Regions from separate parts of the Pseudomonas sp. o96-267 genome, predicted to be linked through region 3. Evidence: riboswitches for the same ligand, from Rfam matches in the RefSeq annotation. Region 3 holds a riboswitch; each other region holds the start of a gene.
What was found. A riboswitch is a leader RNA that binds a small molecule or an ion and turns the genes downstream of it on or off. The one in region 3 is predicted to bind cobalamin.
Positions count from the first base shown of each region.

Region 1 (2,196 bases), on a different contig from region 3:
CGCTATGACCGAGCTCCAGGCGGCTGCTCCAGTCTTTGGCGAGTTGCGCTTCGAGATGGCCGGCAATGCTGGAGACGCTGAAGCGTTCGCTGGGGTTGCCCGGATCGAAACTGAACAGGTCGTCGTACTCGCTCTCGCCATGTTGCTCGAGCAGGCTCAGGCCTCCCTTGAGACGGTCGTTGAAGCGATGATCGAGGTTTAGGTTGAAGGCCTTGCGGCGCAGGCCATCGTGGTCGTTGTCGTAACCACGGCCATCTTGGGAGCGGTCGAAGCCGGCGCGTTCGACCAGGCTTGCGCCGAGATCGAAGCGGGTGCGCTGGTCACCGCCGGACATGCCTAGGCTACGCTCGAAGGTCTGTTGGCTGCCGGCGGCCAGGCGTAGGCGCGGCTGCAGGCGATCCTCGCCGCGCCGAGTGAAGATCTGGACCACTCCGCCAATGGCGTCGGAGCCGTAAAGCGCCGAGCGGGCGCCGCGCACGACCTCGATACGCTCGATTTGATCGGGGCTGAGAAACTCCAGACGGGCCAGACCGCTGGCAGCAGCATTCAGACGTACGCCATCTACCAGCACTAGGGTCTGGTTGGCGTTGGCGCCACGTAGGAACAGACTGGTGAGGCTGCCGCGACCGCCGCTTTGTACGATAGACACACCGGGCACGCGGCTGAGTAGGTCGGGCACGCTACTGACCTGCAGACGTTCGATGTCGTCCCGCTCGAACACCGTGGTAGCCGCGGTAGCCTGCGCTTGCGGTTCGGCCAGGCGCCCGGAGGTGACGACCAGCGGCTCGGCCACGTAGGGCTCGGCGGCCAGCGAGAGACCTGGCATGACGGCGATGGCCAGAGCCAGACGGGACAGTTTCATTTTCTTTCCTCAACGGGCGGCAGACGGTCGAGGAGGGCAGGCGCAAGCGCAGGACGGCGCTTGACCGTGCTGCCCTCCGCAACACCAGTCGCACCGCCTTGGCCGGTCTCCGGGCTCTCGACCCGCGTCCGCCTTCCCAGGCAGAGCCCAGTGGCTGTTGGACGTGGCGCACGCTCAGCGCGTGCAGTCGATTACCGTTGCGGGGGCAGCGTCGGCATTGCTCGTGACGAGCGCACCGACTTCCCGTTTAACACTGCTTGCGCAGCGCACCCTGGCGGAACATGAATGGCGCGCACCTTAGTGCGCACGCATATGAATCACAAGCAAGCGCCGCTCATATAGCGATGAGCGGGCTTCATGCTCAGGCCTGAAGCAAACTCAGACGCTCACGTACCGCGCGTTCGATGCCTGCTTCGTCGAGACCGCACTCGGCGAGCATCTGGCTGGGCTTGGCGTGCTCGACGTAGTAGTCGGGCAGGCCCAGGTGCAGCATCGACATCTGGATGTTCTCGGCGGCGAAGAATTCGCTGACCGCGCTACCGGCGCCGCCCATGATGCTGTTTTCTTCGATGGTCACCAGCAGCGTGTGGCTACCTGCCAGTTCGCGCAGCAGGGCTTCGTCCAGCGGTTTGACGAAGCGCATGTCGACCACTGTGGCATCCAGCGTTTCACCCACGCGCAGGGCTTCGGCCAGTTGCACGCCGAAGGCCAGCAGGGCGACGTCCTTGCCCTGGCGGCGTATCACCGCCTTGCCAATTTCCAGCGGCTCCAGGCCGGCATCGAGCGCTGCATTGGGGCCGGTGCCACGCGGGTAGCGCACCGCTGCCGGGCCGTCGAACAGGTGGCCGGTGGTGAGCATGCGGCGCATCTCGTTCTCGTCGCTCGGCGTCATCACCAGCATGCCGGGGATGCAGCGCAGGTAAGACAGGTCGAAGCTGCCTGCATGGGTCGGACCGTCTTCGCCGACCAGACCGGCACGGTCGATGGCGAACAGCACGTCGAGGTGCTGCACGGCCACGTCGTGAATCAGTTGGTCATAGGCGCGCTGGAGGAAGGTGGAGTAGATCGCCACCACCGGTTTGGCACCTTCGCAGGCCATGCCGGCGGCCAGGGTCACGGCGTGCTGCTCGGCAATCGCCACGTCGAAGTAGCGCTCGGGGAAGCGCTCGCTGAACGCCACCAGATCCGAGCCTTCCTTCATCGCCGGGGTAATGCCGACCAGGCGCGCGTCCTGCTCGGCCATGTCGCACAGCCACTGACCGAACACGTTGGAGTATTTCGGCCCGCTGAGCTTCTTGGGTGCAGCGACAGGCGTTACCGGCTCCAGCTTGGTG
Region 1 covers NZ_RHQP01000015.1:86,823-89,018, forward strand. Annotated here, with positions in the region: gene EGJ86_RS12605 (TonB-dependent receptor domain-containing protein) at 1-862, opposite strand, end outside; cobalamin riboswitch at 945-1,151, opposite strand; gene dxs (1-deoxy-D-xylulose-5-phosphate synthase) at 1,224-2,196, opposite strand, start outside.
Region 1: another riboswitch for cobalamin. It lies ahead of EGJ86_RS12605 (TonB-dependent receptor domain-containing protein); the one in region 3 lies ahead of cobG (precorrin-3B synthase).

Region 2 (2,196 bases), on a different contig from region 3:
CGCTGAAGACGTGCTGTTCCGTGCCCTCGGTCTGGTCGGTACGCCGTATCGCTATGGTGGCAATACCCCGGAAGGTGGTTTCGACTGCAGTGGCCTGATCGGCTACGTTTATCGTGATGCTGCCGGTATCAGTCTGCCGCGTTCGACGCGTGAGCTGAGTGCCATGCGCACCCCTGATGTCCGCCGCGACGCCTTGAAAAGTGGTGACCTGGTGTTCTTTGCCACCAATGGTGGGCGCACCGTCAGCCATGCCGGCATCTATGTCGGCGACGGCCGCTTCGTGCATGCTCCCTCTACCGGCGGTACGGTGCGCCTGGACACCCTCACCAGCGGTTATTGGCAGGGCGTCTATCTCGATGCCAAGCGCGTCATCACGCCAGAGCTAGCGCGTAACCCCTGAATTACTGTCCATGGTCGATCCCATTCGCCTACCGCCTCAGCCCGAGGTGTGCGAGCTGTGCGCGCGGCCCGTTGCGTTGACGCGTCATCATCTGATTCCCAAGGCACTGCACGACAAGACCTACGTGCAGAAGCGTTTCGCTCGTCATGAGCGCATCACGGCTACGCTTTGGGTCTGCCGCGCCTGCCACAATCAGATTCACCGGCTGTTCAGCGAAAAGGAGCTGGCGCTGACCTACAACAGTCGTGACGCGCTGCTGGGTGATGAGCGCTTGCGCACCTTCGTCGAATGGCTGGCCAGCAGCCGCCGGGCTTCACCCCCAGGCATTGAGCGGTCTCGGCGTTGACGCGCAGGGCTGCCAGCCTCTAACCTGCGCGCCTTGCTTCAGGTGCCCCGAGTTGCCGTGAATGGTAGCCATGGGGTGAAACAGGGAAGCCGGTCCGAATGCCGGCGCTGCCCCCGCAACGGTAGGTGAGTCAAACACCGCTCAAGGCCACTGTGCACCGCACGGGAAGGCGCGGTGCCGAACCTTTGGGTTCGCTCACGAGTCCGGAGACCGGCCTGTCGCATTTTCACGGCATCGCGGAGGGCGTTGTCCGGCCGACGCTCCGGTTTTTCCGGGGTGTTGTGCTTCCTGTCTTCCGCTCGCCTGACCAGCCATTGGCGCCTGGGTGAGGACGCGCGGACCATCGCGATCTGCTCCCCATCGTTGCTCGTACTGTTTACCGACAGTCGACGCGGGTGCCTGATGTACAGGAGCACAGCATGAGCGAGTCCACCGAACGCGATGCCCGCCACAAGGCGCGCATGCAGCGCAAGAAAGCCCTGATCGACGAAAAGATCGCCCAGGCCCAGGACGAATACGGTCTGTTGCTGGTACACAGCGGCAATGGCAAGGGCAAGAGCAGCAGTGCCTTCGGTATGGTCGCGCGTGCGCTCGGTCATGGCCTCAAGGTCGGTGTGGTGCAGTTCATCAAGGGCGCTGCCAGCACCGGTGAGGAAACCTTCTTCCGCCGCTTTCCCGAGGAAGTCAGCTACCACGTGATGGGTGAGGGCTTTACCTGGGAAACCCAGGACCGCCAGCGCGATATCGCCAAGGCGCACGAGGCCTGGGCGGTGGCTCGGCGCCTGTTGAACGACGAGTCCGTCGGCCTGGTGGTGCTGGACGAGCTGAACATTGCCCTCAAGCATGGCTACCTCGAACTGGACGCAGTGCTGGCCGATATCGAGGCTCGGCCGCTGCTGCAGCACGTGGTAGTGACCGGGCGTGGTGCCTTGCCGGGGATGATCGAGGCGGCTGATACGGTCACCGAGATGAGCCTGGTCAAGCATGCGTTCAAATCCGGGGTAAAGGCGCAGAAGGGCATCGAATTCTGATGGAAGCACGTCACTGTCCGGCTCTGTTGATTGCCGCCCCGGCTTCCGGCCAGGGTAAGACCACTGTGACTGCTGCCCTGGCGCGCCTGCACACGCGCCAGGGACGGCGGGTGCGAGTGTTCAAGTGCGGACCGGACTTTCTCGACCCGATGATCCACGCTCGTGCCAGCGGTGCACCGGTGTATCAGCTCGACCTGGCCATGGTCGGTGAGGCAGAAAGCCGTCGCCTGCTGTGGCAGGCCGCGGGCGAAGCGGATCTGATCCTGATCGAAGGTGTGATGGGGTTGTTCGACGGCAAACCGTCGGCGGCCGACCTGGCGCGTCATTTCGGCGTGCCGGTGCTGGGGGTTATCGATGGTTCGGCCATGGCGCAGACCTTCGGTGCGCTGGCCCACGGCCTAGCCACCTTCCAGCCTGAC
Region 2 covers NZ_RHQP01000008.1:19,998-22,193, reverse strand. Annotated here, with positions in the region: gene EGJ86_RS07050 (C40 family peptidase) at 1-400, shown strand, start outside; partial or broken gene EGJ86_RS07045 (hypothetical protein) at 411-730, shown strand; cobalamin riboswitch at 770-980, shown strand; gene cobO (cob(I)yrinic acid a,c-diamide adenosyltransferase) at 1,166-1,777, shown strand; gene EGJ86_RS07035 (cobyrinate a,c-diamide synthase) at 1,777-2,196, shown strand, end outside.
Region 2: another riboswitch for cobalamin. It lies ahead of cobO (cob(I)yrinic acid a,c-diamide adenosyltransferase); the one in region 3 lies ahead of cobG (precorrin-3B synthase).

Region 3 (2,196 bases):
ACGGCCCAACTGAGCGCCGGCTGCGACCATGCACAGGCTTCTCTGCGCTTGTGGATAAATACCTGCCGGTGGGCGCATGAGCGTCGCGCTGGGCTGCCAGTTGGCCGGTGCCGGTTGCAGAGGGAAATCCAGTCGAGCTTGCAGGCGTTGCAGCAGGTCGCCAGGGGCGATGTGTGCCAGCAACTGGCGCATGCGCGACTGTTCGGGTGTGGCCTGTTCGAGGAACAGCAACAGGAGTTCACGCACCACGTCGAGCGCCTGCGTCGCCTCGATGCGAGCCAGTGGTTCGTCACCGGGGCAGCCGGCCAGGCCCAGCAGCAGGTGCTGGTCGTCTTCGGCGGCCAGCCACAGGTCGTGGGGGTGTTCGCGCATGGCCAGGGCTTCGCCGCCGTCCAGTTGCAGGGCGAACTTGGGTGACAGGGCATGCAACGCCGGGGTGTCCTGCAGCAGGTCGAGCAATTGGCCGGCCAGCGGACGCACGTCCATCCGCGCCTGCGGGTCGAGGCCGGCGGCGGGACTGAGCATCAGGTTGCGCACATCGTCGGCGGCGGCCACTCGCGGGCCGAGTTCGGCGCCGAGCAGGGCATCGATCAGCGGTGCTTCCTGGCCGGGCAGCACGCCACGGATCTGCAGGTTGCTGCGGTTGGTCAGCTCCAGCACGCCGCTGGCATGGCGCCGCGCCGCCTCGGCAAGCGCCCGCGCCTGGGCGCTGCGCAGCACGCCGCCGGGCAGCTTGACCCGGCAGATGCCACCGTCCAGCGCAGGCACGATGCGCAGCAGGCCGGGGCAGGCGGAAGGGCGGATGGAGGCGTTCAAACGGTCACCTGTGGATAACGACGCGGCGACCGAACCAGCGAAATCCCATAGGGGACTCCATGGCATCGGTACACCCCGCCCGATGTTGGCACTCGCGACCAGCGTTCGTCGGCAGGTCTCCTGGCTAACAGGTCTTCATCCGCCGCGCCTTCCCGGTTACCCAGTGGCCGATTGCGTTGGACTCGCTGTTTACAGTTGCGGGGGCAGCTCGGTCGCGATCAATGATCGCTCCGGATTCCCTCTTAGGCCCGCTGTTGAGTCGTATCGACTCAAGGGCACCGACGAAGGCGCTATTATGCCCGCTTTGCCCGGAGCGCGGACAGGCGGTCCGTCGGGCCTGTGCGAGGACATTGGATGAAACCCTGGTTGACCCTGGTCGGCATCGGCGAAGACGGCTATCCCGGCCTGGGCAAGGCCGCGCGTCGCGCCTTGCTGGCGGCCACGCGCATCGTCGGTGCGCCGCGCCAGCTGGCCTTGCTGCCGCCGTGCATCAGTGGCGAACGGGAAGTCTGGCCGAGCCCGTTCGATCTGCAGCCGTTGCTGGCCCGACGCGGCGAGGCGGTGTGCGTGCTGGCCAGCGGTGATCCGATGTTCTACGGCGTCGGTGCCAGTCTGGCGCGCCAGGTGTCGGCCGACGAGTTGCAGGTATTGCCGGCGCCGTCCTCGGTGTCGCTGGCGGCGGCGCGCCTGGGCTGGCCGTTGCAGGAGGCTGAGGTGGTCTCCTTGGTCGGCCGGCCGCTGGCCACGCTCAATGCCCGTTTCTATCCCGGTACGCGCCTGCTCGTATTGAGCGCTGATGGTGACACCCCTGCGCAGGTCGCCGAAGCCTTGTGCGCACGTGGTTTCGGCGCCAGCCGCCTGACCCTGCTGGAGCACCTTGGCGGGCCTGACGAGCGCCGCATCGAGGGCCTGGCCGCGAGCTGGAACCTGCCACGCGGTGCCGATCTCAATCTGCTGGCCGTAGAGTGCCTGGCCGACACCGGCGCGCAACTGCTGCCACCGACCTGCGGCCTGCCGGACGAGACCTACCGCCACGACGGGCAACTGACCAAGCGCGACGTGCGCGCCGTCACCCTGGCTCGGCTGGCGCCGCTGCCTGGCGAGTTGCTGTGGGATGTCGGCGCCGGTTGCGGCTCCATCGGCATCGAATGGATGCGCGCCCATCCGACCTGCCTGGCCATTGCCATCGAGGCCAACGAAGGGCGTCAGGATCATATCCGCCACAACCGTGATGCCCTCGGCGTGCCCGGTCTGCAACTGGTCGCTGGACATGCGCCCGAAGCACTGGATGGACTGCCGGCACCGGATGCGATCTTCATCGGCGGCGGCGTCACCGTGCCAGGCGTGCTCGATGATTGCTGGGCCGCGCTCAAGCCGGGC
Region 3 covers NZ_RHQP01000004.1:121,864-124,059, reverse strand. Annotated here, with positions in the region: gene cobG (precorrin-3B synthase) at 1-816, opposite strand, end outside; cobalamin riboswitch at 909-1,114, opposite strand; gene cbiE (precorrin-6y C5,15-methyltransferase (decarboxylating) subunit CbiE) at 1,171-2,196, shown strand, end outside.